DNA from 3 places in the Metabacillus sp. 84 genome. Region 3 is predicted to be linked to each of the others. Evidence: riboswitches for the same ligand, from Rfam matches in the RefSeq annotation. Region 3 holds a riboswitch; each other region holds the start of a gene.
The links. A riboswitch is a leader RNA that binds a small molecule or an ion and turns the genes downstream of it on or off. The one in region 3 is predicted to bind cyclic di-GMP.
Positions count from the first base shown of each region.

Region 1: it holds a riboswitch for cyclic di-GMP, as region 3 does, so the genes downstream of both, ACQCV8_RS05330 (putative glycoside hydrolase) here and ACQCV8_RS15275 (anti-repressor SinI family protein) in region 3, are expected to answer to the same signal.
Region 2: it holds a riboswitch for cyclic di-GMP, as region 3 does, so the genes downstream of both, ACQCV8_RS02345 (swarming motility protein SwrAA) here and ACQCV8_RS15275 (anti-repressor SinI family protein) in region 3, are expected to answer to the same signal.

Region 1 is NZ_JBNILN010000002.1:150,112-160,078, reverse strand. Features, by position in the region: gene pelG (exopolysaccharide Pel transporter PelG) at 1-671, opposite strand, end outside; gene pelF (GT4 family glycosyltransferase PelF) at 634-2,070, opposite strand; gene ACQCV8_RS05345 (DUF2194 domain-containing protein) at 2,070-3,923, opposite strand; gene ACQCV8_RS05340 (hypothetical protein) at 3,920-4,822, opposite strand; gene ACQCV8_RS05335 (hypothetical protein) at 4,819-6,066, opposite strand; cyclic di-GMP riboswitch class I at 6,110-6,201, shown strand; gene ACQCV8_RS05330 (putative glycoside hydrolase) at 6,238-7,098, shown strand; gene ACQCV8_RS05325 (PTS fructose transporter subunit IIABC) at 7,964-9,844, opposite strand; gene pfkB (1-phosphofructokinase) at 9,857-9,967, opposite strand, start outside.
Region 2 is NZ_JBNILN010000001.1:458,941-468,907, reverse strand. Features, by position in the region: gene ACQCV8_RS02350 (5'-nucleotidase C-terminal domain-containing protein) at 1-1,523, shown strand, start outside; cyclic di-GMP riboswitch class I at 1,621-1,705, shown strand; gene ACQCV8_RS02345 (swarming motility protein SwrAA) at 1,886-2,287, shown strand; gene ACQCV8_RS02340 (hypothetical protein) at 2,477-5,044, shown strand; gene ACQCV8_RS02335 (M14 family zinc carboxypeptidase) at 6,222-7,946, shown strand; gene ACQCV8_RS02330 (NlpC/P60 family protein) at 8,163-9,053, shown strand; gene ACQCV8_RS02325 (DegT/DnrJ/EryC1/StrS family aminotransferase) at 9,493-9,967, shown strand, end outside.
Region 3 is NZ_JBNILN010000009.1:95,134-105,100, forward strand. Features, by position in the region: gene ACQCV8_RS15205 (ABC transporter ATP-binding protein) at 1-934, shown strand, start outside; gene ACQCV8_RS15210 (VanZ family protein) at 1,005-1,469, opposite strand; gene ACQCV8_RS15215 (anti-repressor SinI family protein) at 1,503-1,634, opposite strand; gene ACQCV8_RS15220 (helix-turn-helix domain-containing protein) at 1,624-1,974, opposite strand; gene ACQCV8_RS15225 (signal peptidase I) at 2,207-2,716, shown strand; gene ACQCV8_RS15230 (TasA family protein) at 2,776-3,372, shown strand; gene tapA (amyloid fiber anchoring/assembly protein TapA) at 3,463-4,098, shown strand; gene sipW (signal peptidase I SipW) at 4,073-4,621, shown strand; gene ACQCV8_RS15245 (DUF5658 family protein) at 4,665-4,964, shown strand; gene ACQCV8_RS15250 (hypothetical protein) at 4,976-5,176, shown strand; gene ACQCV8_RS15255 (TasA family protein) at 5,643-6,239, shown strand; gene ACQCV8_RS15260 (hypothetical protein) at 6,354-7,115, shown strand; gene sipW (signal peptidase I SipW) at 7,112-7,663, shown strand; gene ACQCV8_RS15270 (helix-turn-helix domain-containing protein) at 7,695-8,030, opposite strand; gene ACQCV8_RS15275 (anti-repressor SinI family protein) at 8,121-8,261, opposite strand; cyclic di-GMP riboswitch class I at 8,291-8,380, opposite strand; gene ACQCV8_RS15280 (YqhG family protein) at 8,538-9,332, opposite strand; gene ACQCV8_RS15285 (DEAD/DEAH box helicase) at 9,348-9,967, opposite strand, start outside.

The DNA.
Region 1 (9,967 bases), on a different contig from region 3:
CTGTCAGGAAAGGTTTTGAGCATCGATACAACAAGCCCAAAAAAGGTTATGGCCATACCTCCTGTAAAGGACCCCATCATCATCCATGCCGCAGACCACTCCCCCTCAAAAAAGGGAAACCATTTCATGCACAAGAATAAGAATCCGATTGAGAAAATTCCGCCAGCCAAAAAGGAAAGCGCGATGGCCTGATAATTCTTTGCACCTGATAAATACAGCAGCATAACCCAAATGAGATTCAGCATAATGAATAAACTAAGCATCAGCAGCTTATAATCCCATCCTATGGGGGAAAGCAAGGCGAATATGAGCCAAAGCAGTCCTGCAGCTGCTATCGTTACGGCTGAAAATCCCAGGAAAGAAGAAAAAACTTTTTCTTCTTTTTTTTCATAAAGACAGTCCGCCACATAGCGCGTAACAACGAGCTGCTGAAAGCCAAACAGCACTTGGGAAAACATAAAACAATAGGATACGGAAATCATGAAAAGCTGTTTGTTTTCAGCCGTAACATCTGGAACAGCCTGAAGCAGCAGCTGCAGCATCAGAATGGTTAAAATGACAATCAGCCATGGTCCTGCTGTGACAAAGAGGGAATATAAATAGGCTTTAAACCTTGAAGAATAGTAATCTTCCTTAAATAGTTCCTGCAGCTGGAATCCGATGCCCGCCAACCGCTCCACCTCTTTTCTGATAAAGACTTCTGTATGCTGCTATAACATTTTCAATCAAATAATCGTGTTTAACACGCTGAAGGCCGCTGCGTCCCATTTTCTCCAGAAGCTCCGGATGGCCGATGCACCATTTTAACCGATCTGCGAGTTCATCCGGCTGAATAGGCGGAATGATGAATCCCGATGCCCCGTAAGGATCATCCTCTTTTCCTTCAATCAGCTCCCGGCAGCCTCCCACATCTGTTGCTACCCATGGCTTTCCGGCAGCCATCCCTTCAAGAATTGCAAGCGGCTGCCCCTCTGAAAGGCTGCTTAGAACACACACATCAAAATCAGGCAAATACTCCTCGATATTGACCCTGCCGGTAAAGGTCATATGCAGTTCAAGACCAAGGCTTAGAACCAGTTCTTTGCACTCCCGGGCATACTCAGGCATCTCCTCATCCGGTCCAAGAATAGACCAATGAAAGGCACAGCCCCATTTTTTCAGTGTGTTGGCAGCGTAAATCATGGTTTTTATATCTTTAATCGGAACCACCCTCACGATGGCTCCGATATGAAACACAGAGCTCGTTTTTTTTCTGGCTTTTGGAGAATGAATTCCGATCCCATTCGGGATAATCGCTGTTTTTTCAGGGGGAGCCCCAAGTTCAAGCTGATAGTCCTGATTTTTTTTAAACAGGGTGATGATATCAGATGCCTGGTCATACGCAATGGCGGATAAATGATGGAAAAGCTGGATCCATCTTTTTTTATAAACAGCAGGAATCCAAGAGGATTGCAGAATTTCTTCTTCTCTTTCCCTTGAATAAATTCCGTGCTCCGTAATGATAAAAGGCACGTCCTGCACCTTTGAAATATAGGCGCCGACTAGTCCGCCATAGCCGGTTGAAGCGGTATGGATCACATCCACTGAGCTGAAGTCCTGCTGCAGGAGATGCAGGATTGGACTGTACATGGATTTCCACATCCACATGTAATCAAGAAATGATCCAAACAGTCCTTCATATTCATAGCATTTCTGAACAAGCTTATAAAATGCTTCACTTTCAAAGAATGCTTCACTCGAACCCATCCTGCTTCTGTCTCCCATAATGATCAGGGCTTCTGGATTCCGGGTCTGAAACGTAAACCATTTAAAAAGCAGCAGAAGTTCCCCATCTGTCAGGTTGGATTTCTGTATTTCCGGCCTGAAGGCGGACATTAATGCAATGTTATGATGATGCACAGTATTAGGGTGAAGCCTGTATTTGAAATCTTTTACCCCCTTTGCCTCAGGGGTAATTGTAAAAAGCGAAAATTCGATCTCATTCATGCCTTTAATAAGGGTATGAAGCCAGCTTGATACTCCCCCGCTTACATAAGGATAGCTTCCCTCAGCAATCAGACCTGCTCTCATTATGCATTCTCCTCTATATAGCTGATGGCTGCATCAGGCTGTGTCATCGTAATCAGATAGAGATGATCCTGCTGTTTTTTGACATGGCCGAAAGGATGCTCTCCTGTCTTCAGCCTTTTCCCGGGCTCCAGCCTCAGATAAAAATAAGAAGGGGATGGTACATTGTAACCATGGATCTCAATTCCTTCCGGATTGTAAGAAAAACTCCATTTTCCTTTTTGGTAAGCATCCATTCTTCTTTTAGCATCAATTTGCTTATATCCCTTAACGTGACTGAATTCTTCTGCCAAAAACTTCTGCATCGATGTATAGCTGTTTTTCATCGCTTCCCAGTCTCCCTGCTTAGATCGGGCTTCATCAAGGACATCATCTGGATGAATAAAGTGAGAAAACACTCCCATGTTAGCAATTGAGTCAGCGAGCTGGAACTGATCTTCCTTCGAAAAATGATAGCCGCTGTTTATCCTTGGAAAATGGTAAAGCTCTTTATACACTGAGTCATAGTCAAACTCCTGAATCAGGCTTCCGTTGGAAGGATCTCCTATATAAAGGCTGGCGATCACTTCCAATTCAGGCACAGCTTTCTTTAAAGCGGATATTCCGGACCGGTTCAGCAAGTTAGAAGGAGGGACATAGGTTTTCAGCTGCTGTGCTGCAAAAAGTTCTTCCTTCAGCGCTTTTACTTCCAGCAGGGAGTTCACCATCTCTTCCTCTGATCTCCAAGGGCGGTATCCGAACTCAGCAGATACCGGATCGCTTTTTGTAAGGAGAGACTCATGGTTGTAGCCATGCAGGGCCAGCTCTCCATTTCCCTGGATCAGCTGCCTGCCGTATCCAAGCAAGTCCCTCTCACTCATGCTCAGCATTTCCTGGCTTGAGAGATCAGGTTTGTCCTGGTAGGTGCCTATTAATGCGCCCGTGTAGGGGATTTGATAAAGCTTACTGATTTCTTTCATATCCGGCCACCAGCGGTTCCGATAGAACTGCTCGTAGGACATTCCATACGTTTTCTGAAATTGCTCTGAGCTTGTTTCGGCAATGGGGGCAGGGAAGTCATCGATGAACATAACCTTCCCTCCCATCTGTCCGGATAAAAAAGCCGGAAAAGCAAGACTGATGGAATGGACAAGCAGGCCTCTTGCGGATTTTTCCTGCAGGCTTGTGCCATTCCAGACGGCAACCCGGCCCGTTCCTTCATCATGCGTCCACAGAAGGGGCAGGCTCTCTGCGGTAATATAGGTCATGGAATCCGGACTAAGCTCTGCTTTCAGCATACTGTTTGAAAAAAATTCGCTTTCCGGACCTAAATCTGGATAGCCTTTAAAAAAAGACTCCGAGAACACTGCGCCTTTAACTGTATCATTGTAGCCATGTGCCTGCTCAATCCCAAGCAGATTATGCCAAGCCGGATCAGAAAAGCGGTTAGCCGCGAATAACCGCCCGCCTTCCCTGACAAACTTTTTTATGACTTCTAAATTCCAGCGTGAGGAATCTTCTCCCGTTAAAATAATCATCGTATATGGATTTGGTTTAAGAGACTCCATTTGACGGGGAGAAATGACTTCCAACGGGATTTTCGCATATTGAAGGGCTGCTAAAATGTTGGCATGCGTCCTCTCACTAAGAAGGTTTCCTTTTTCAGGCTCAGCTAAATAAATCTTGATACGGTTCAGATCGTTTGCCTTCCCATCCCATTCAGAATTCATAAAGGTAAGCTTTTCAGAAGCGGCGTCCGATTCCGCTGCCGGAAGACTCGCATAAAATCGATCTGTATTCATATACAAAACGCCTGCCAGCAATAAAACAGCCAAAATAGAGGTGAATTGGACAAAGCCCGGAACATTGCGATTCATTCAGCCTTCCCTCCCAAAAAACGGATGGTTTCCTGCTGCTGCTCAGAAAAAAAACGCAAATCCGGATGTTCCATAAGCAATGTTGCCAGTCGAAATACTTGATTCCATTCTCCTTTTTGATAAGAAATCCGCAATTTCCCCCACATCAGCTTGGATGAACGGGGATCTTTTTCGTAAATTCTTTCATATAGCTTATCCGATTCTTCCGGATTGCTTTCCAGTAAGAAATCCGCCAGCGCCACAGTAAAGGAATCATGCTCCGGAAAAAGTCCAGAGGCCTCCTTTAGAAACATCTCATACTCTTTCTCTGTCTTTTCCCGCAATGCGGACGAGAGCAAATCACTTGATAGGTACTCCTGATAGGATTCAAGAAGCACTTCATAGCTGTTTGGAAGTTCCGGTGATTTCTCTATTTTTAATTTTTGTAATTGGTTTAACAGCCGGTCCTGCAGCACATTGGTTATCGTAGCAGCATAATGAACCGCCTCCTGATCAGGATGGCTAAGCCCTTTTTTTATGATTTTTTCCTGATGAGTGTTTTTCTCATTGGACATATTCAGCAAAAGACTTTTTATCATCCAAGAATTTTCTGACGTTTGTCCTTCAGCAGATAATAAATGCCGGTCCTGCTTGAGCATTTCTCTTAAGCTCTCAAAATTGTAAACCTTATTATGGATATAGGTTGAGTAGTCTTCCATAAATGTTCCATCCTGCCTTTTACGGAAGACGTACACCACAGCCCATCCTCCTATAAATCCTATTATGGGCACAGCGCATGCAAGCAGCACCCAAAGGAAAAGGAGGCCGTGCTGGCTGCGTTCCATATTTTTGGCATAGCGGCGAGATAAAACGGCAGCAATAACTCCCAGCAGAATACCTAAAAAAAACATCCAAATCATTTGACTGGAGCCGCCTCCTTCCGAAGTGCATTCTGAAGCCTTGCTTTTACAGACGCTTCAAAAGCCGGTTCAACACCGGGAAGCAAAACATAAAGAATATCCGTCTCTTCATCCCACCCCGCTGAATCAAGTTCCCTTAGCTGATTTTTAACTGTAAGATCAATCTCCCCTATGGATAAACCTGGCGTGTGTATTTCAAAAATTACGAAAGGCTGGCCGATTTTTTCAACTCTTTCCAGCTCCGCATTGAACTTTCTAAAAAAGGAGGCCAGCTTATAAATCCCCGTTCCCTCATAACGTTCGAGATGATTTTTTTCCTGTTCGTATTTGTAAGCAAAGCTAAGCCTGTTTCCTGCCCACTTCAAACACCAGTCAAGCCATTGAATGTGATGGGCTGTACATGACTCAAGCTTTACACCATTCAGTGCCATCACATACCTCATCTCTCCGACTACAAACACAGGGCCTGCAATCATTGGAGAATCATCGGCTTCATCAGCCGATTTGAAAAGAACGCGGGGAGAGTGATTCATCACCTTGCTGATCAGTCCAGGAACGTCTTCTCCCCTGTAATTCGATTTTAGGCTTCCCACCTTATTTGTGTTGATTTTTGAGCGGATGGAATGTCCCTGAGAAGAAATATAATACAAAACAAGCTGGCTGCTTCTGAATCTCAGCTGCACGATTCTGACCAGTTCATTAAAAATCGTATCAGAATCTGTGAAATTCAAAGCCGTAACCATATCATACATTTCCGAAAATGCATCCTCGGATTCTAAAAACCGTTTCCTGTACAGCCGATTTACTTCCAGTGCATCTTCAAGTGCCTCTTTCAACTGCCTTTTTTCTTCTGAAGCCTCCTGATAAAGGGTTGTTAAATCCGAATACCGTTCCTGCTGGGAATTACGTGACAGACCTGTAAAAAGGAGGAGGAAAAAATACAGGAGAAGCGTTAATATGCTTTCGAAGTTTGTAAAAAATAAATACAAATCTCCGCCCTGGTTAACTTCGTAAAACAACGTGGTGATCACTGCACCGGAAAAAGGAATAAAGCCGGGGTAGATGCCGTATCTGAGAGAAATCAGTACAATAGCAACAGGCCAGACAAACAAGCCAAGTGCAGGAAGATTTTCGCTAAAATAGAAAATGGCTGCTGCATTTAATCCTGTCAGGGAAAATGCTTCTATTACTTTTCGTATTGTTTTCGACTGATTATAGATCAAAAGAATCACTACTTTCGGCAAAAAATAGGTTGATCTTACAAAAACAGGCTGATATGATTAGGCCTAAGGTGATGGGCAAACTTGCTGAAAAGCAAGGACGCAAAGGCATGGGTCGTCAGATTTCCTATGGGAGATACCGATCGCCAGCCTGCGAAGCTGCCATCCCTCGTTAAAAAAACGGAGGGATTACAAATGAATAACGTAATCAAATTTTTTGTATTGATCTTTTTTGCCGTATCCATTACTGTCTCTTTATCGTCTCCAGTCACTGCAGCCTCTGCAATGTCACACGGAAGCAACGGGATTCTTGACGGCGTGAAATCCTATAAGATTTACTACGATGCTCCTACCCCTGCAATTATCAGAAAAATGAAAGCTTATGATCTGGTGATCATAGAACCCCTCTTGTACACCAAAACCCAAATCGATGAGATTAAAAAGGGCGATACGAAAGTATACGGCTACATCAACTCGATGGAAGCCGATAATTGGAATACAGCATTTATCCGGAAACTTCTCCCCCAGGATTACTACCGGAGCAATGGACAAAAACACTATATCAAGCAATGGGATTCCTATTTGATGAATATGGGTTCTTCCCATTTCAGGCAGCTGCTTCTGTCAGAAATCCATGCACAGGTATACAGCAAGAATATGGACGGTGTCTTTTTGGATACAGTCGGAAATATAGATGATTATTTTAGCAGTAAGCCCGCTGAGCTAAAAAAGCAGCGGACCGGTTTGCAGCAGCTCCTTAAAAGCGTTACATCTTCCTACCCAAGATTGGGGATCATCCAGAACTGGGGAATGGATACATTGAAAGCTGCCAGCGCTGATTATGTAGACGCCATTATGTGGGAGGACTTTTCTCACCGGGTCGTTTCCAAGGACCAATGGTCTAGGAATCAAATTCTTGATTTAAAAGAGCTGCAGCAGGAAACTGGGCTGGAGGTTCTGACCGTCTCATTTGAACAGCACTCAAAAAGTGATGCATTTTCTGCAGCTCAAGGATTTAAGCATTACAAAGCGGTAAAAGACTTTAACCGCTGGTAATTCGACAAAAACTAGTACTCTAATCATAAACTCAATAACTGCTTACATTATTTGTAGCACACGCCCAGATTGAAGACAATTTCCAAATAGGCTCACCAGTTTCACCCTGCTTAATCATCCTGGTTCCTGCTCAAAACGGACTGATGTACACCATTCATTTTACCTACTTCTAATGTCTTAGTCTATTAAGTTTTTTAGAAAACATGACAATAGACATAAAAATATCATGCGTACAGTAAACCGTTCTCATGTTCTCTCCCCTTTTTTCTATTCGGTTTGCCAATCTGCCTGAGTCATTCTGAACAAAACTTTCACAAAGAAAACCCCGGTGAACGAGGGTTTTCTTTTTGCTATTTTCTATCAGCAGGATCTTTCTTTCAGTTCAGGAACGTGCATATACACGCATCATTGCATGATTCTCCATCAGCTTGAAAGGTACTCTAAATCAAAAAGGACCCCACTTATAGGTAAAGAAGCCGTAATTCCGGATAGCAAAATTCCGTAAATAAGCAAACTAGGTGCAGGATTAGGAGACTTGCCCCGATACTCTTACAGCTCGTCCCTATTCTATTGAGACTATAAAAAAAGGATGGGACAAAAGGTTTCCGGCTAAAAAAAACCGAACTTTATTTGAAACTCTGGTATAGAGCTTCGTAAAAGTTCGGTTTTCTTATTTTCATGCTTTTTCCCAACAAATTATTCGGCTTTAAGGACAACACTTTTAGTTATATCCCAGCCTATTTTTCGGCCTATTTCTGCACCTGCTCAGCTTTAAGCGAATAATTGTGAAAGACTATCTTTTTTGAACTCTGAACAGGGAAGCAGGACAGGCTTTTCAAATTTTACAGCGGCAGCCGCTCGATTGTTATGATTGAACCGGTTTCTTCCACATGCCGGCAATTATGGCTGTAACAAGGGCTCCAATCAGGATGGCCGCTACGTACAGAAGGGGATTTCCTTCAACGATTGGAATAACAAATGCTCCCCCGTGCGGTGCCGGAAGCTTTATGCTGAACAGCATAGAAAGGGCACCTGCTGTCGCCGCTCCGATAACGGATGCCGGGATGACTCTTCCAGGATCTGCAGCTGCAAATGGAATCGCTCCTTCTGTAATAAAGGAAGCGCCCATGATATACGCTGTTTTTCCAGCTTCCCGTTCCTGCTTTGTAAATTTATTTCTAAAAAAGGTCGTTGCCAGAGCCATACCTAGCGGAGGGACCATTCCTCCTGCCATTATTGCAGCATGGGGTGCGAAGTTTCCTGCATCGATCATGGCAATACCAAAGGTGTAGGCTGCTTTATTTAGCGGGCCTCCCATATCTATTGCCATCATTCCGCCGAGGATCAAACCCAGAAGAATTAAATTTCCGGTTCCCATCCCCATAAGCCAGCCATTCAGCGCATCATTCAATGCTTTTGCAGGGGGGATTACGACTGTCAGCATGATCAAGCCTGTTGAGAGAACACCAAACAGCGGATAGAGCAATACAGGCTTAATGCCTTCCAGTGAACCAGGCAGCCCGCTGAATGCTTTTTTAATCAGCACTACGAGATACCCTGCAAGGAAACCGGCGATCAATCCTCCAAGAAACCCTGCTCCCCCAGTGGAAGCAAGAAGCCCGCCGACTGCACCGGGAGCAAATCCGGGACGGTCTGCAATACTCATCGCGATAAATCCTGCCAGAATCGGAATCATAAGCGCAAAGGCATTATCTCCTCCGATGGTTTTTAATAGATAGGCAATTTGATTATAGCTTGGATCATCCGGATTCGCGGAATTAATCCCAAACATGAACGATATGGCAATCAGAATGCCTCCGCCCACAACAAACGGCAGCATATTGGATACACCGTTCATTAAATGCTTGTAGAAGCCGGTTCTCTGTCCTTTTTCTTTTTGTCCATCCGGCGAAGCGCTTTTCCCGCTTTTGTAAATTGAGGCATCCTGCTTCAGAGCCTGTTCAATCAGTTCCTGCGGCTTTCTGATCGCCTGTGCAACCGGTACCTCTATGACGTGCTTGCCGCCGAATCTTTCCATTTCCACTTGCTTATCAGCAGCTACGATGATGGCGGAAGCCCTTTCAATATCATCCTGAGTCAGGAGATTTTTCACACCGCTTGAGCCGTTCGTTTCTACTTTAATTTGAACGCCCATCTCCTTAGCCTTTGCTTTTAATGAGTCAGCTGCCATATACGTATGGGCAATCCCTGTCGGACAGGCCGTAACAGCAAGGACCAGCTGCTCTTCGGATGATAGGGAAGCTTCATCCCCTTCATTATCATCCATTTCGCTGTCTTCCTTTGAATTGATGGCCTCCAGAACTTCCTCCTCCGTCTTTGCCTCTTCTAATTTCTTTCTAAAATCCGGATCCATTAAAAAACTTGAAAGGGAAGAGAGTGTTTCTAAATGGGTATTGTCCGCACCTTCCTCTGCTGCAATCATAAAGAACAAACGGCTAGGCACACCGTCAAGCGAGTCATAATCAATGCCTGCTGCAGAACGTCCGAATGCGATAGCCGGACTTTTGACCGCTTTTGTTTTTGCATGCGGAATTGCTATGCCTTCTCCGATTCCGGTTGTACTTTGAGCCTCCCGTGCCAGAATGGCTTCTTTGTACCCGGCACGGTCATGTAATTTTCCGGCACGGTCCAGCTGATTGACTAATTCGTCAATAACCAGTTCTTTTGAATTCGATGAAAGATTTAATAGAATGGTATCTTTCGTCAGCAAATCTGTAATTCTCATGTTCCTTCCCCCTTATCCGATTTTCTCTATTTTTATTTGCGTCAGCAGCTTCCCGGCTTCTTCTTTTGTACAAAGGTCATCCGAGAATGCTGTTGCACTGCCTGCAGCGGTACCAGTCCGGAA
Region 2 (9,967 bases), on a different contig from region 3:
CTGCGTTTGCAAGCTTCGATCTATCCATCCTTCATTCCAACGATACACATGCAAATGTTGAAAAAGCTCCAAAAAGAATTACAGCTATTAAAGAAATGAGAGAGGCGAAAGAAAACTCCCTTCTTCTTGATGCCGGCGATGTTTTCTCTGGAACTCTATATTTCAACGAATTTAAGGGACAAGCAGACCTTGAGCTTATGAATCTTGCAGGCTACGATGCGATGGTGTACGGAAACCATGAATTTGATCTTGGAACAGAGCCTTTGGCCCGTTTCGTAGAAAAAGCTGAATTTCCATTTGTCAGTGCAAACGTAGATTTCTCAAATGATGCAAACATGAAAAACCTTCACAGCGATACGATTTCCGAAGCTCCTGAAGACGGAAAATCCTACAGCGCCATCGTAAAAGAAGTCAATGGCGAAGAAGTGGGAATCATTGGTTTGACGACTGCTGAGACAGCGACTATCTCCAGCCCGGGAGAAGGCGTGAAATTCGAGGACTACATCGCAGAAGCGAAAAAAGCAGTAGCAGAGCTTGAAGGAAAAGGAATCAACAAAATTGTTGCCCTTACTCACATTGGATATGAAGATGGCGGCGGCGACAACGATGTAACCCTTGCGAAGGAAGTAGAAGGATTGGATGTCATCGTAGGCGGCCACTCCCATACACGTCTTGATGAACCTGTCTTTGACAAAACAGGAGAAGAACCGACTGTAATCGTTCAGGCTTACCAGTACAGCGACTTCCTTGGATCTCTTGATGTGGAATTTGACTACATGGGAAAAGTGATTTCACACGAAGGGCAATTGATTGATGTAAGCGCGAAAGCAGATGATGCTGAAGCGATGGAAATTGTTAATAAGTACAAGCCTCAAATCGAAGAAGTGAAAAACGAAGAGGTAGCCGAGACACCTGTTGCTCTTGACGGTGCACGTGATAATGTCCGAACAAAAGAAACGAACCTAGGAAACCTGATCACCGACGGTATGCTTGCGAAAGCGAAAACAATCGACCCTGATACTGTAATCGCTCTTCAAAATGGCGGCGGAATTCGTGCTTCCATTGATCAGGGAACCATTACGATGGGTGAAATCCTGACCGTTATGCCTTTCGGAAACTCCTTGGCCATCATGGACTTAAAGGGCTCAGAAATTAAAGAAGCTCTGGAGCACAGTGTCGATACGGCGCCAGCTCAATCCGGTGCATTCCTTCAGGTTGCCGGCATGAAGTTCACGTATGACAGCACAAAACCTGCCGGAGAACGTGTCACAGACGTTCAAGTGAAAGGAGACGGAGATGCTTATGCCGCTCTTGACCCTGAAAAAATGTACAAAGTAGCGACCAACACCTTTACAGCTGCAGGCGGAGACAACTACACTGTATTTGAAAATGCATACGGAGAAGGCCGTGTAAGCGAGCCTGGCTACGTAGACTGGGAAACATTCAGCGAGTACGTAAAAACGAATCCAGAGATTAAAGAAGGCGGAGAAGGACGCATCACGGACGCCGCTTCACAGCAATAATGGCATTTTAGGAAAAGGCTGGCTAAATTGCCAGCCTTTTTTACGGTTCCCGGATCATTTGTAGTATAATAGTCCTCGTGTTCAGGGAAGCTGGAGCAGACGTAAAAGGCAAACTTGTTGAAAGATAAGGACGCAAAGCCATGAGTCTAAAGCATTCATGCCAGGATTGTCAGGCTGCCAATTGCAATTCGGAAAGGCTATGTTCAAACACACATTTGGTTTTCACCCGCTGCCGCTAACCTGGCAAGAGCGAATCCGCCTGCCGTGTTTAACGAAGCCTTTCAGAAAAAGATGGCTTTCGTCTCAATGTAGATCATCCCAGACATTCGAGAACAAAATGAACTTTGATGGAGGATCAGCCATTGTATCGGGAACCGAACATGAGAATTCGAAACAACAAACAATTAAGGTATCAGACTTTAAGGCGGGAACTGACGGGTTTAATGAAAGAGAAAAACATCAAACGGAACCCGAAGACAGAGGAAGCGCTGGAATTGTTCAGCCAGTATTATATTAACTACACAAATTTGACCAGCGGAAAGCATATTGATGAAACCATCATCAGGGAGTACATCCACTTCCACCTCCATTCCAGCCAAAAACGAAAGGCCTACACCTCTATAAAAAGACTGAAGGAAGATGTGAAAATACTGGAAAGTCTTTTTGACCAGTCAGAGGGCTCTTTCCGGCAAGCCGACTTTTCTTTGCTGAATTATTCTTTATGGGTAAACAGTGACACAGACAGCAAAGGGTTATATCATTAAGGAAACAGGACCATGCGATAAAACAGAAGGTAGAATCTCACGGGCTTTTGTGTTTTTTTACGGTCAGCTGCTTGTTTCAAGCTGAATATTTCTCCGGACCTTGCACGATTTTGACATAATTTTTCAGCTGAATGCAGAACATAGTTGAAAGATCCAATGATGCAATATTGATCGTTATGGAGGATTTTCATGAAGTTACTTCGATTATTTTTTTCGTTTTTGCTCCTCATTTCATTGCTGACCTTTCCTGCATCGGCCACAGGAGGACCTTTTGAGAACCTTGGTCCTCAGGTTAAGTATGTAAATGTGATACGCGGAAAGGCGGGACTCGATCAATATGGCCAGCCTCGTTTTTACGCCCTGCTGCAGGGTGAGCCTGCCAAGCTTGCAGTGATTGACCTTCAGACAGAGAAAATCGTGGATATTGAAACACTCCCGGGCGCTTCTGCGGCCTGGTCCATTGAAATAGATCCCCAGCACCGTGTCTGGGTTGGATCCACCCCGAATGAGCATCTGTACCGCTACGATCCGGAAACGAAAGAAATTACGGATCTTGGAAAAGCAACCACCACTTCCAACACCACCATTTGGGATTTAACGTACGATAAAAAGTCCAACCGGATTTTTGGGGTAACCTCCTATGGCGGATCTGTTATTACTTACAGCGAAGAAGAAGGCTTTAAAAGTCTCGGAGGGGTAATGAAAGGCCGGCGGTACGCGAGAAGTGTCGAATACGATGAAAAAACAAACACTCTTTATGTAGGGGTAGGATCTCCTGCCGCCCTGATAAAATGGGATCTGGACACAAACCAGAAGACAAACATCCTTCCGGAAAAGTATCAAAAGGATGCATCCGTGTACGACCTGAATTTATCCCGCGGAAGAGTCTATGCCAAGATGGAAAACCAAAGTATGCTTTTAGTCATAAACACGAAAAATGATCAGGTTGAGCATGAAATCCCTGCGGATTCCAGAGGGATCTCCCAAGCATGGGACGGGGATACAGTTTTTTACAGCTATAAGAAAAAGCTGTACGAGCTGAATCCAAAGGACGGAAAAAGCAAGGAAGTCAATTCAGATCTACCGGCAACAGCCGCTTCTCTGGATATCATTTCGATAGACGGTCAGCCTAAGCTTGTCGGCCTCTCGGCAAACGGAGGGAAGTTTTATCAATATCATTTAAAAGAAGATAAATACAAGGACACCATGCTCAATCTCCCTTCCCAGGCTGTGGATATTTATAACGTCGGCCAGGGAGTTAACGGAAACATCTACAGCTCCGGCTTTATCTCCGGAAAGCTGGGAGTGTACAACCCTGAATCCAAAGAAACAAAAATGTACAAAGGCGTCGGCCAGGTGGAGGACATGGCGTCCGTTGGAAAGAAAATGTATTTTGGAGTCTATCCGAACGCCATCCTCTATGAATACGATACCGCCAAAAACTGGGTACCGGGAGAAAATCCTAAAAGAATCATCAATCTCGGAGACAGCGGGCAGGACCGTCCAAAGGCGCTGGCAGGAGACGAAGAAAAAGAAAGACTTTACGCCGGAACCATTCCGAAACGCGGAGAAAAAACAGGAATGTTCCTCGTCTATGATGTGAACAAACGAAAAATTTCTTATAAAGAAAAACTCTCCTACAATCAAAGTGCGTCCGCCATGGTTTACAGCGAACAAAAAGACATCCTGTATTTTGCGACCAGCGCCTATGACGGCAGCGGAAACCTGTCCAACAAAAGCGCACAGCTTTATGCTGTTGACACAAACAGCCCCAAATACAGAAAAAAAGTCATTCAGCTTCCGGGCGGCTATGCCGTAAAGATTTCAGCCTTAACAATCACACCCGATGGAAGGCTGTGGGGAATCGTCGACAATAAACTGCTTGTCTACGACCCTGAAAAGGAAAAACCAAGCTTATATCCAATCACACCAAACCAGATCAAAGGCATGTACAAAACCGAAAGCCTGCTCCTCGACCCATCGGGCAAAAACCTGTACGGAACATTCCAGGGAATGCTGTTCAAGGTGGATATCGAGAGCCTGGAAATCACAAGCTACCGGACAAGTGATGTATTCCAGCTAGCCAACGACAGCCAAGGAAATCTCTATTACAACAGCCGGTCCAACCTATGGAAAATCCGGCCGGAGGATTTAACAAAGGATCATATCCTAACACCGGGAGAGCTCACCCTGCCGAATGTCTCATCCACCAACTCTTCCTTTCCGGTCGCAAGAGTCTATTCCGAGCACACCATTCTTCTCTATCGGAAAAAAGGCTCCACCATGGTGCCGGTCAAACAGCTAAAGGCCGACTCTTCGTACCGTGTATATGGAACGTATAAAAACTATTACCATATAGGGAACGACTACTATATTTATAACGAGCCCCACAAGGTATCCGCATACGTCGGAAGAGTATACGCAATGGGAGAGGCTGCCATTCTCAAACCCGACGGCTCCGTATACCGGACGCTGAAGCCCGGTGAAAATATGAAGGTTTACAGCTACGATGATCAAAGCTACGACGTTGGAGAAGGCTACAAAATCCAGAAAAATGGCGCTGTAACTTTTTCCATCGGAACAGTAGAGCTGAATAGCAACTCCATGATGTTCCAATACGGCGAAAACCTTCCAATCTTCAAGCTCCAGGCAGGAGAAAAATTTGAAATCGTCAAAACAGAAGGAAACAAACTGATCTTAGGCAACGGCTACTATCTGGAATACAACAAACGCACCATGACCTATAAGAAAAACTAATTTGACCCCGGGTGAATGCTGCCGGGGTTTTTTTGTACCTAGCGTGCGAAAGACGGCTTTTCAAGATTTCTTGTTGCGGTTTTTGTTCTGTGCCTCCGATCTCCGCTCAAATATCGTGCTTGCAGCCTGGCTTCCTCCAGACTCTTCGAACATTGCACCTGCAGGGTCGCTGGTCGCTGCCTCCGACCCCGATTATGTCTACTAGACTCACTCCGTCCCCCAATCGCCAGAAGCGTTGGTATGAAAGGGAAGAGAGACGTCTGTCTCTGTCCCCTGATGCTTCACCGTACCGGGGGTCGGAGGCACTGTACTGCCCTTCAAGATCTTCACCACTTGCGCCAGGAGTCTCGCTTCCTCCGCCCCTTCAAATATTGCACCTGGAGTCTCGCTGCTTCCGCCCCTTCAAATATCGCACCTGCAGCCTTCCTGCCTCCGACCCCCACTCTGCTAAAGCACGAAAGCTCCGGCACCGTCTCTACGACTCTTACAGCGCCCAGGGTTTACGGCACGAGGTCTCTGACCCCACATGCGGTGAAGCAAGTGGGGTCAGGCAACGTGCCTGACCCGCAGTCCATTAGCAGGCTAAAGCTCCGGCACCGGCAGTCAAACCCCTTCCCGCCCAAGGCATGGCGGATCCCGGTCTCTGTCCCCACTTACGGTGAAGCGGAGCGGGCCAGACCCTTTAAATATTGAACCTGCGGCCTGGCTGCCTCCGACCCCCGCTCTGCTAAAGCACGAAAGCTCCGGCACCGCCTCTACGACTCTTACAGCGCCATGGGTTTGTGGTACCAGGTCTCTGACCCCACATGCGGTGAAGCAAGTGGGGTCGGGCACCGTGCCTGGCCCGCAGTCCATTAGCAGGCTAAAGCTCCGGCACCGGCAGTCAAACCCCTTCCCGCGCAAGGGCTGGCGGATAACGGTCTCTGTCCCCACTTACGGTGAAGCGGAGCGGGCCAGACCCCGCCCCGCAATTCCATCCGCCCTCGCCCTCGCCATCCGTCACCAGCCCCCGTCCGCCATCCCCGCCCTCGCCATCCGTCACCGCCGCCCCCGCCCCGGCAATCCTCTGCAACTTTCTAACCGTTTACAACGTTTCACAGATGAAGTCAAGTCTGGAAATGTATTGGTTTAATGGTAGATTATTAGAGAGATAGAAAAAGCTGAGAGGAATGTGAATGTGAGAAAATTAGCTGTATCATTGATCCTTTTTATTTGCTGTTTGGGAGTGTTTTTTCAAGACGGAAAAGCATCGGCTGCTTCTTTTTCTGTGAATGGAAATCAGACATACACGTACGAGATCATGAAAAGAGACATTCAGGCTTTAGCGGCTTCTTATCCGGAATTAATCCGGTATAAGTCAGTTGGAAAGTCTGAGTATGGACGCGATATTTATGCGGTTGCCATTGGGAAAGGGCCTGCTGAGGTTTTTGTAAATGGGTCACATCATGCAAGGGAATGGATGACGACCAGTGTCAATATGGTCATGATTGACCAGTATGCAAAAGCTTATTACGGCAACAAATCCATTAATGGCTTGCCTGCGAGATCCATCCTTGATAAGACGACGATGTGGTTTATTCCGATGGTCAATCCTGACGGGGTAACGCTCCAGCAATCGGGCATTAACTCGATTCCGGCTGGTGATCGTTCGGCAGTCCTGAAAATGAATGAGGGCAGCTATGATTTCAAACGCTGGAAAGCGAATGGAAAAGGGGTTGACCTGAATCGCCAATATGATGCGAAATGGTCCACTATCGTTAGTAATCCCGGAAAGCCGTATTGGCAAAATTATAAAGGCAAAAGTCCTGCATCCGCAGCTGAAGTGAAGGTGGTTCTTAATTTCCTGAAAACGATTGATGCGGAGATGTCTGTCAGCTATCATTCCAGCGGGGAAATCCTCTTCTGGAATTTTTACCAGACGGGATCACGCTATACGAGAGATCAAAATTATGCGAAGCAGCTTGGCAGAATGACGGGCTACCGTCTCGTTTACCCAGGCCCTAATCCTTCAGGCGGGGGCTTCACGGATTGGTTCCTTCATGTGAAAAAACGTCCTGCCTTTACCCTGGAGATCTCACCGTATGCAGGGAACACACATGTACCGCTAAAAAATTTCAATAGCATTTGGGAAGAGAATAAAGATGTGGGCCTTTACATAGCGAAGGAAGGGTACAATCTTTATCAGCAGAGGGAAGGCAAGACCTATGATGCGAAAGTGGCCCAGGTCAGTTCTTATTTGAGCTCCACCTATAAACTGAGACCGTACTACTCTTCCAATATTCAATCAACAGCGAACCTGTATATCATGTCTACTTTAGAAAACCGTTATTCTGCATCAGCCGCCGGCTTGAAAAAGGCGGAGCAGCTGGCAGCATCCCTGCCTTCGTATTACCGTGAAACCGCACAGCGTAAAATCAATGATGCGAAGCAGATTCATTCTAAAACGGGAGCGTTTATGGAAGCAGTCAGATCAGGCGATGATCTCACCATTCAGCGCTGGAACGTTGAGTCGTTTATGAAAAAGGGAACGCTTAACGATGCCGCTGTGAATGAGTACCATAAAATGCTTGACCTGCTAAGAAAAGAAGAGATTGCAATTGGTAAAGTGTATACCCGAAAAGTCCGGGATCTCTTCGGCGAAAAGTATTTGCTGCCGGCTAAAATCACGAGAGATACCATTCAATTTGAGATGTCCCAATATAAATTGCTTAAGTCGATCATAGGATTAAAGCAGTCCGGCGCCTCTCAAACTGTGATAAATGAAAAGATTGCGGTTTATGACCGCCTTAAGGCAAGAGGGATTTCCTCTAAAAAGGAATGGAACCAGAAATATCCAGGACAGTACCCGGATATCCCGGGATTTGAAACAGTGCTGCAACAATTAGAGAGCCAGATTAGATAACTATGGAAAGAAGGAGGTCTTTTGGCCTTCTTCTTTTTTATGTAATTTGAGGATCGGGCGAATAAAGTATGAGATTTTTGGAGAATAATAGCATAATTAATCGTAATATCACTTTATTGCAATCTTTTTGTAATATAAGGGCATAATGTAATAGAACTGTTATACTACTTCCTTCCTCCGTCCTGTATACTAATCTTGTGCTAAAGGAGGAAGAACATGAAAAAACCGATTATTGCATTTGGACTAGCAACGTCCCTTTTATTCAGTTCGTATCTGCCCGCCACTAAAGCCGAAGCTGCCTCTGTTTCTATCGAAAATAATATCGTTAATATAAGCAAACAATACATAGGTGTCCCATACAAATGGGGCGGAACAACACCTTCAGGGTTTGATTGCTCCGGGTTTGTAGGCTATGTATTCAATAAAGCGGGAATTTCGCTTCCGCGTACAGCAGATGGTCTGTACAATTCCAGCGATTCAAAAAAAGTGACTTCTAAAGCAGCAGGAGATCTCGTATTTTTCAAGACAACAAGCAAACCGACAGTATCCCATGTAGGAATCTACGTTGGCAACAACAGCTTTATTCACGCTTCTTCATCCAGGGGTGTCATGATCAGCTCACTCAGCAACAGCTACTGGAAGAGTGCTTACGTCGGAACGAAAAGACATTCCCGTCTATCAACGGTTAAAGCCGCATCCGTTGAAAACTATACAGCATCTTCTGAAAGACTATTTAAAAACCTAAAATCCAGGTACTCTTCTGTTTCAAAAATTAATAGTTTAGATTCCTCTCTATTAGGGGAATACAATAGGTTGAAAGGAAAAAGTACATCAGCGAGCTTTAATACAAACATGCTTCGTTCCGCTTATGTGCTGGACTCCGTAAAAAAAGGCCTTGCTCTTGATAAACTTGGCAGTGACTATAAGGCTATGGCTCTAAAAGGCCAGCACCGTACGGCTGCAGGCAAAAAGCTGTACAGTGAGTTTATTTCGAAGCTTAAGTACACAGAAGCCTCCATTGGCAACATGTACGGAGCCACTTCCCGCAAAATGTTCAATGACCGCTTTATTTCTAAAGCAAAAGTAATCCGCGATACGTACAAATAAAAACGGCGATTGAACATTTTGATGAACGGTTAAAAGGAACCCCGAGGTTAACAAAAAGTACTCAGAGCTTGGCTCTGAGTACTTTTTTGCCTGGATTTTCTATAGTGTGTCTGATCGGATTCAACTTTTTGCTGGAAATTTACATAAAAGATGATTGGAAAGGTTTACAAGTCCCGGGTCATCTGTTTTATTTTGCGGGTACTTGTGATATTGTGTATTAGGTGGAAATTTATCATTCTGATAGGTCTCCTATATCATAACCGAGTTGCGCAGTCAGCAGGAAAACATGTTAAACAGAATACAGTCCTAACAATTGTATGACGTTCGTTTGGCTCTGACAAAACACACCTTGATTATGCTAAAATAGGTAAGTATGAGTAAATGCTGGGCCGGCTGCTGCCGGTACTTAAATTAGATTATGTTAAGGAGAAGATACTGTATGAAAGTGCCTATGTTAGATCTTTCCGAACAATATTCCAACTTGCGGGATGAAATGCTGAAAGCACTGGATGACGTGATGACTTCAACACGTTTTATCCTTGGAAGCAATGTGAAAAAATTGGAGACTGACGTAGCTGAATTCAGTAATGTTCCATATGCTGTAGGCGTGGCCAACGGCAGTGACGCTATACATATTTCTTTGCAGGCTTGCGGCGTAACAGCTGGAGACGAGGTCATTACTACTCCATTTACGTTCTTTGCTACTGCGGGTGCGATTGCGCGCTGCGGAGCAACTCCTGTATTCGTTGATATTGATCCGGTAACCTTCAATATTAACCCTGAGCTGATTGAAGAAAAAATCACTCCTAAAACTAAAGCGATCATTCCTGTTCATCTATACGGACAAATGGCTGAGATGGACCGCATCATGGAGATTGCGGACAAGCATGGCATTTATGTAGTGGAAGATGCTG
Region 3 (9,967 bases):
ATTATTGATTATACTCATATTTACAAGACTATGGCCAAGATTCACAAGTATACAATCGAATGCTGAACAAATTGCATCAACTTTGCCTGCTCTTCAGTCCCTAATTAAACTGCAAGAAGAATCTGATGCTTCAAAGGAGGGGGAAAAAAATAATAAAATGCAAGGTGAACCTCTTCTGCTTGCAGATGGTATTGCTTGTGAAGAAGTAGATTTTAAATATAGTGATAATCAGGAAAAGTGGACACTAACTAATATCAATTTAGAAATATCTACAAATAGAACAACAGCTATAGTCGGGCGTTCAGGAGCTGGAAAGAGTACTTTAGTAGATTTAATTATGGGCCTTAATAAGCCGACTAATGGCAAAATATACGTTGATGAATCACCAATTACAGATGATAATTTGTATTCTTTAAGGAAATCTATAAGTTATGTATCACAGGATCCTTTTCTTTTTAATGGGAGCATAAGGGATAATCTTCTGATGATTGAAAACCATGCTTCTGAAAAAGAGATCTGGCAAGCCCTGGAATTCTCCTCCGCTGCCGAATTCGTCCGCAGGCTTCCTGATGGTCTCGATACGCCTATCGGAGACCGGGGCGTTCGGCTGTCAGGCGGGGAACGGCAGAGACTGGTGCTTGCCAGGGCAATCTTGCGGAAGCCTTCAATTTTGGTGCTGGATGAGGCTACGAGTGCTTTAGACAGCGAGAATGAGAGAAAGATTCAGGAGGCTCTGGAGGGGCTTAAGGGAAAGATGACGATTATTGTCATTGCGCATAGGCTTTCTACGATCCGGAACGCGGATCAGGTGATTGTATTGGAGGAAGGAAGGATTGTGCAGGCTGGTGGCTTTCAGGAGCTCGCCAGCCAGCGTTCGGGCCAGTTTGGGCGTCTGCTTGGGAATCAGGCAGAGGCGGTTCAGGTTAGCCGTTAAGAATGATTAAAGATATACAGACAGCAAACAGCCGGTGCCGCATTTCGTTTAGCGGTACCGGCTGTTTTTGCTATGCCCTTTTCCTGAGCCTTGTATTCCATTCAGCCCTTCTTCTCTGTCTTTTCTTCCGCTCATGCCGGATCATGAGTAACCAGACGATGACAATGCCGGCCCAGTCCTTCAGAAGATCTGTCCATGAGGCGGAACGGCCTGCTGTAAAGTATTGGTGCCACTCGTCAATGACGCTGTAGCCGGCGGCAATGAAGAGGGCGATCGGGATTGCCCTTTTAGAGGAGAGGCCGAAAGCCTGCAGGGCAAGAACGGACAGAAAGAACAAGATCCCGAATTCGATTAGATGAAGCAGTTCAAAGAGGGTGCCTAATAGAATAATAGGCAATGCCGGTTCTTCAATCACGGCCACCCGGTCAATCCCTTTTGTAAGAAAAAGAATGATGGCTTCCGTTGAATAGCTGGATTGAATCCATATCACGGCAATGTACAGGACCGGGATGGCCGCAGCCAGGATTTTTACCATAACACCACCTGCTTCCAAAAGAGAACGAATCGTTTAATGTGCTGCTGCTGGTTCTTTGCTGAATAGGAAGCTTCGTACTTCCTCGGGTGTCAGTCCCAAGTTTTTGGCTTCCGTTAACAGTTCAACCCACTCTTTTTCTGAAACAAGTCTTTGTTCAGTCATCATTTTTTTCCCCCTTGGATTCTTTCCATTTATTGAATCTGACATAATTTCTGAACGTTTCAAACTCTTCCTTGCTCATGCCTTCATTAATGGCTCTCTCAATCAATGCCTTCCATTCTTCATCGAGCTGGCCCTTTGGCTCAGGGTCCCCCAGCAGTTCATTTACTTCGACATCCAGCGTGTCCGATATTTTGGTTAAAAACTGAAGACTGGGGTTCTTTTGAACATTTCGTTCTATGTAGCTTAAATACGATTTTGATACACCTGCCTGTTCGGCAAGCTCACTGAGTGAATAGCCTTTTTGACGCCTGATTTCGCGAATTCTTTTTCCGACAGCTTCCATATAATGAACTCCTTCTTAACAATAAATGCAACGCTTTCGTTCATTATATAAAACAAATTGTTCTTAATAAAATTAAGAAATTGTTAGAAAAAGAGAGGATATTCGAGAAAACGAACGAAAACGTTCGTTAAAATGAATTAAATGGCATTTTTCGAGATTTTTCTTTTAAATAGGCCATAAGATATAATCATAGTAAGAAATTCTTAATTAAGAACAGTGGTGTGCTGCCTGAATGAAAAAAAGAGTCATTTTTTATGCTGTAAGATTCACATTCGTATTAGGCATTGTGTTTTACTTATTACTTCTTGGGAACACGCACCAATTCCTTCCTTTTCAGCTAAAGAATGTTTTATCTGGTTCGATGGAACCCGTTTTTCAGACAGGATCCATGATTTTAATCAGAAAACCGGATCGGGAAGAAACATTTAATAAAGGGGAAGTCATTACCTTCAGAACGAAAGAAGAAATCCTCATTACTCATCGCATTGATAAGGTGCTTGAGGGAGATTCCTATGTTACAAAAGGGGATGCCAACGATGGTGCGGACCGTGAACCGGTGCTTGCTCAAGACATTTCAGGGGTGTACACAGGAATCACGATCCCCTATGCAGGCTTTTTGTTCGCAGCCATTCAATCCAGGGCAGCCGGCATCTTTCTGATGATTCTGCCTGGCACCGCTTTGCTTTACATCTCCTTTAGGCTGCTGTTCAGCAGGCGCGGGAGAAAGATAGACTGGCAGTGATTGACTCTTCCTGAAGTATTGGAAGTTCAATATAAATCAATTTTTAGGGGGACTTTACAATGAGCATGAAGAAGAAATTGGGATTGGGTCTTGCTTCTGCAGCACTTGGTCTGACATTGGTTGGCGGCGGTACATATGCTTACTTCAGTGATAAAGCAGATGCTAAAGGCACGTTTGCAGCAGGGACTTTAGATTTGGCTGTGGGCCCTGAGGAAATGGTTATTGAACTGGAGAACATGAAGCCCGGTGACTGGGCCACCAGAGCATTTAAGCTTGAAAACAAAGGGACATTGGATATCAAAAAAGTCTTCTTGATGACAGATTATACGGTCATGAATAAGGACGGTGCTGATCAGAACGTTCAGGACCTTGGCAAGCACATCCAAGTTAACTTCCTTTATAATGCAGACAAGCTAAATGATGTCATCTACAGCACAACGCTGAGTGAACTGAAAAAAATGGATCCAAATGCTATCGATAAAAACGTCTTTACTCCAATGATGGAAAAGAAAGGCCTGGCTGCCGGAACGACAGACGACCTTTTCGTTCAATTTGAGTTTGTGGAGAACGACAAAGACCAAAATGAATTCCAGGGTGATGCGCTGGAGCTTAAATGGACGTTTGAAGCACAGCACGGTAAAGGTGAAGAACTGTAACAAGCAGGGTTAGGAGGGCAGGATCTTCCTGTTCTCCTTTCTTCAATTATTCCCATAGAAGAACAGGGGCTGGAGACCATTCGGCGAAAGGTGAATCATCTGTTAAAATGCTCGTTCATTGCCTATTTTCTGATATTATTCCTCACTTACATAACCTCCCCAACAAGTGCTTACTTTACTGACGGGAATGAGCAGTCCATTCAAATCAAGATGGGTTCCTGGTGGGATAAAAGTGAATTAAGCTTTATGGACATTCCGGTAAATGATGCGTTAACGGTTTGCGGAGAGCCTGCTGAGATTAAGGCGCTTATCCAAAATATGGGATTTACGATGCTTGATGGTACGTCCTACAGAATATATATGAACGAAAAAATGATTGAGGATGGAAACCTTCCGGCAGTAAAAACGGGAGAAACGGCTCCTCTTTCAATCAAAGCGGGTGAGGCCGGCACATACAGATTCGAAGTGGATCAACGGCCGGGCTACGGAGGCAATGACAAAGAGACTGCCTCTATAAGCAGCCACCCAGTAGAAGTAAAAGGATGTTCTGTGACAGCGGAAGAAGGTACGGAGCCATTCGATGATGAGTCGGGATTGAAGCAGACGCATGAGCCAGCTTCTGCAGATTTATCCGCTGGACGAGAACCTGCTGCCCGTTCTGAATCTGAAGTAATCACGGATCACGAAGGAGAGATTGCAGATGAAAGCAGTGAAACGAATCGTTAGCCAGCTTATGTCCGCCTTTCTGTTTCTTTTGCTTACAGGCATGATTCTGTTAGTGGTTTCAACAAATGTTTCAGGAGGGGATCCTGAAATTTTCGGATATCAATTTAAAACCGTTTTGTCCGGTTCGATGGAGCCGGGAATTCAGACAGGATCGGTTATTGCGGTTCAGCCAGGCGGCGATATGACACGGTTTGAGCAGGGAGATGTGATTACATTTAAGATGGATGAACAGACTCTTGTTACCCACCGCGTGATTGAACGGAAAACGAGCGGAGAGCATGTGATGTATACAACGAAGGGGGACAATAACCAATCAGCGGATTCATCACCGGTGCTCTCAGAAAACGTTTCAGCCTCTTATACAGGTTTCACAGTTCCGTATATCGGCTATTTAATTGAATATGCTAAGTCTAAAGAAGGAAACGCACTCTTGTTCATTGTTCCCGGATTGCTGCTGATCGGGTACTCCATATTAACTATATGGAAAGCTGTTGCAAGGCTTGAGGAACCTAAGAATGCATAAGCTTCAGCATAACTAATATGCCTTTCAGAAGGAGCTGCTCCCATTGAAGGTTGCTTTCATTTATCTGGCTGTTGTCAATGCCGCAGATCTTTTCATCACTTTAGCCGGGCTGGAGCTGGGCTTTATACAGGAAGCCAATCCTATCATGAGAGGGCTGTATGAATGGAGTCCGGCCGCTTTTATCGGAGTCAAGCTTCTGTTTTCCTTTCTCCTCTTTTTCATGGTCTTTCTCCTCCCAATTAAAACGACGACCCTCCTAAAGGGGGTTACGTACGGAGCGTGTATCCTCTATTCCTTTGTACTGGTCCTTCATTCTACTTGGATTCTTCATGTCACAGTTTAGGAGAGATGGAAATGTTTAAAAAAGTGTGCCCCCGCTGTGCCAAGTCTTCTTACAGCAGCTACAGCGGCGGGGAATGGATATGCCCTTCCTGTTCGAATGATCTTACCTTCCAGCGGGTTCTGAAAGTAAGCGGCCAGCGTAAAATCGCACCGGTTAATGGAAAATACGCACAATCCGAGTCAGATCAGCCTGTCATTTCTCTATATGCATAAAGAAGAACCTGGAAAAGAATCCGGGTTCTTTTTATTTAGGTAGACTCATTCCATTTCAATGCCGAAAGAACCGGACCCATTGGTTCATGGGGTAAAAAATTTTAGTGGAAAACATTGATTTCATGCTTTTTATTAAACCGGGGACTTCAAAAATCATACAAATGGATGAGGTGATTTATTGGTATAAAGAACCTTTTGCCGAATTTAGGCGACTGCTACACTTAAGGAGGAAAGAAGGAAGAATTTTATCCCAAATCATAAATAATTTGTCATAACAGATGAGATGAATTCCTCGCGGTAATATTTGTCGGAATATTTAAACAAAATAGGTGAAAATTAAAAGCTGCACCACCGGTTGAGCCTCTTTGCAAAGGCTGGTTTCATGTTTGGTCCAAAAGAATGGACGAAGGCGTGACAGGGCTTAGGTATAAGAGATCACATACACAGGAAACAGGAGGAATGTAAAATGGGGATCAAGACGAAATTAGGGTTAGGTATTGCTTCAGCAGCATTGGGACTATCGTTGGTCGGCGGGGGTACATATGCTTATTTCAATGACAGAGCAGAGGCAACGAGCTCATTTGCTGCCGGCACACTTGACTTAAATGCGGTTCCGACTGAAGTTGTGAATGTGAAGGACATGGCTCCGGGAGATTATGTAACCCGTACATTCAAGCTGCAAAACGATGGAACGGTCGACATTAAGAAGGTACTTTTGACTACAGATTATACAGTTGTGAACAAAGAAGGCGAAGAAGCTAACACGGAGGACCTAGGCAGCCATATTAAGGTAAACTTCCTTTATAATGCAGACAAGCTGAATGATGTCATTTACAGCACAACCTTGGAAGAATTAAAGGAAATGGATCCTAACGCTGTTTCCAGCAATGTTTTCACACCTCTTTTTGAAAAGAAAAAAGGACTGAAAGCAGGAACGACCGATGACTTGTTCGTCCAGTTTGAATTCGTTGATAATGATGAGGATCAAAATCAGTTCCAAGGCGATTCTCTTCAGCTTAAATGGACATTTGACGGCCGGCAGGGAAAAGGACAAGAGCTATAAGCGCTGAATGGATTCAGGACGATTTTACATAAGCGGGATGAGGCAGCCCCTCTCCCGTTCTGTTTTTGATTAGCGGACAGAGGAAGCACTTAACCTACATGGAAGGTGATACCGGTGGACAAAGAACACAAGAAAAAGAGGGGCGCTGTAAAAACGGCCGGATTCGTATGCGCCGCTTTTCTTGCAGCAGGCGTCTTTTCATCCCCTGTCCAGGCCTACTTCAGCAAGGACAGTCAGCAGACGATCGGAATTCAAATGGGATCATGGTGGGATGGCAGCAAGCTCCGCTATGAACAGACAGAGAATTTGGTATGCGAAACAAAGCAAGTGATTTTCTCCGTAAAAAATAGCGGGTTTGCCATGACTGGCGGCACTGATTACCGCATCTACCTGAATGACGAAGTGATCGAGGAAGGTTCGTTGGAGGAAATCGGAGAAGACAGGTCCGCGCAAATTATGGTTAGCACAGAGGAGCCAGGCACCTATTACGCAAAAATTGCCCAGCGCCCTGGCTATGAGGGAGAAGAAGATAAAACGGTTTGGACGAGCAGCGGGAAAATAACGGCAGCTGCATGCGGGAATCCGGAAATTGAGGATGAACAAGAAGCAAAGCCTGAGACGAAAGATGAAAAGAAAGCAATGCGAGTAAATCCAGAGGCGCAGGATGAAAAGAAAGCAAAGCGAGTAAATCCTGAGCCGCAGGATGACCAGCGGGCAAAGTCTGAAGATCCTGAGACACAGGAGAAACAAGAAGAAATGGCTCAAACATTGCAGCCAAAGGGCGAAAAGGGTACAACCGAAAGTCCGGAACATGAAGATAACAGAGATATACTTCTAGAAGAACAGGCAGAGGATGAAGAAGAGGCCATTCGATGAAGCTTGCCGGCCGGGCATTTTCCATGCTGCTGTTTCTAATCATTGCCGGACTTGCGATAGCCGTTTTTTCATCGAAAGCATCGGGAGGGGAGCCTGAAGTTTTTGGATATCAGCTGAAAACTGTTCTTTCAGGATCGATGGAACCGGGAATTCAAACAGGGTCTGTCATCGCGGTGAAAACGGGCGGTGATATGAATCGCTTTGAAGTGGGGAATGTCATCACATACTGGATGAATGAAAAGGATCTGGCAACCCATAGAATTACCGGAAAAACAATGAGCGGCGGTCAAGCTGTGTACCGAACCAAAGGGGATCACAATCAATCTGAGGACTCAGACCCGGTTCTGGCGCAAAATGTAGTGGCTGAATACACGGGGTCGACCATTCCTTATGCAGGATACATCAGCAGCTATGTACGGTCAAAAGAGGGGAGAGCCCTTCTTGCGATCATACCGGGGATTCTTTTGATTATTTATTCGATATCAACCATTTGGCAGGCAATCCTGAAAATTGAAGAACTTCACCAGCAAAAATCAGACAGTACATAAAATAAACGGCCTGGACAAGTGTCCTGACCGTTTATTTTTTTGGCTGATTAATCCGCCATTTATTAAATTCCAGAAATTCACGAAACTGATCTTTTGTAACTCCTGATTGCATAGCTTCTTTAACAAGTGATGCCCAGTCCTGATCAAGCTGGCTCGCATATGCATCGTCCGTATTTCCGTTCAACAGGGTGTTTACAGAAATACCAAGCACAGCTGAAACCTTCTCCAAAAATTGTACCGATGGATTGGATTGGAGATTACGTTCGATCGAACTCAGATAAGATTTTGCAACGCCTGCTCGGTCTGCTAGTTCAGATAGTGATAGGTTTTTTTCTTTGCGGTATTTGCGAATGCGTTCTCCGATCATAACATCACCTTCCCTTAGTCATTATAGCATATAACGAAGGGTTTTCTTCGGTAAATCGAACAAAATCGACAAAATTTTTTCGACAAACTGTCAGCTGTTTCTTTCATCCTGATTCGTTTGAAGGAAGGTGCGGATGTCTTCTTTGCTTAGTCCCATTTCCAATGCTGCTTTGATTAAATCCTTCCATTCCAAGTCCAAATCCATTTCTTCTTTGACCATAACATTTTCCATCCCTTTTCCTCCTAAAATACGTATGTATTTCAGGCAATCCGGCGATCATCATTGCCTCCGGCAACCTTAGACCCGTGATTTTGCGTCGCTGCCTTTCAGCAGGTTTGCCTTTGTCTGACTGGTGAAAGCTATCATTCCGTCTGAGCTAATACTTTGGTCCATGGCTGGGAAGGTAACCTTTGTACTATGATTATAAATAGCAGGATGGAAAAAAGTTGCCGAAAGCTGTCGAAATTGAAAAATAATTTAATATTCTTGTTTTTTCAGCCGATATTATTAAAAAATTGTTTTTTCGTTCAGGTAAAAAATACCCCCGTTATTGACAGAAATATGTATTCTTGGTTCATATAAGTCTTTCAACGCACCTTTCTCCAGCTCGTACACTTCCGGCTTTTCCTCCATGTCCTCATAAAAATGGTGCAGGAGCATTAAATCAGCATTCCAGCGCTGCTTCGCTTCTTCTGCCCATGTATGGTCATCCTCTGAAATTCTTTGCTCTATATGTGTCCTGATCCTTTGCATCCCGCTTTTAGGCAGGATCAGAGGGGAGAGGGTGAAGCTGAAATCGGGGATGGTCGGTGTCAGAACGAGCTCGTTCAGCCGGTCCTGAAAACCCTCCACCATGGTTCCGCTGATTAAGTGCAGCCCGATGGAATAGACAACGTCCTTTTTCATGTCACATTGATAAGAGACTGTAATATTTATCCCAAGCCACGGATGAAGAGGCTGCTGGCCTTGGATTGCAGCCGATTTTTCATACATACGAGCGAAAGAGCCGAGCTTTTGTGCAGAACGAAAAATCTGATGCAGCCTTGGAGAGCCGAAGTGAATAAATTCAGGTTTTTCACTTTCCGTTTCAGCGTCCCGGTCTGTGAGCAAATGAAGTTTCATCGGGTTGGGCTCTCCGCCGGTTTTCTCCAGGTAATGCCAGTAAAAAGGGCGGTTCATCAGCTCTTTATCCATGTCCGGTGTCAGCTGAATGGCCAGAGACCCGGCACCATTACCGGAGACGTCACAATAATTCGCTTTGAAAAATCTCTCTAGCAATCCATAAATTTGCTGCTGGTTCATGCAGTTCCCTCCTTTTTAAATACCGCCGGATGCTTTTTGTTCCTCTGTTTCCTGCTTGCCGAAATCAAGGATTGAGGTCAGGTTTTCCATTTTGATTTTCATCTCGCCTTCCGTTGATGAGTGAAAGAGGATATCCTGAAGGTGTTCTTCAAAATTTGTGATTTCCAATTTAGCCAGAATTTCATCCAGCTGTCCTATAACCTTTTCAAACAAATCAATCTTTTCATACAGCAGCTTTAGAATATGCTCTTCCACGGTGTTTTTGGTAGACAGGTTGTATATATGAACATCCCGTTCCTGGCCGAGCCGGTGAATACGGCCGATCCGCTGTTCAAGTCTCATCGGGTTCCATGGCAGGTCATAATTAATGATCTGGTTGCAAAACTGCAGATTGATTCCTTCGCCGCCTGCTTCCGTTGCAATCAAAACTTGAATATTTCCTCTGAACAGGTCCTTCATCCAATCTTTTTTCCCCCGCTTAAACCCCCCTCTGAATGGAACAGAGGAAATGCCATGCTGCTTTAAAAACCATTGAAGGTACAATTGAGTTGCTCTGTACTCTGTAAAGATAATAACCTTATCATTGATTTGCTGGATGAGCTCCAGAACTTTTTCAGCTTTGCTGTTTTTAGATA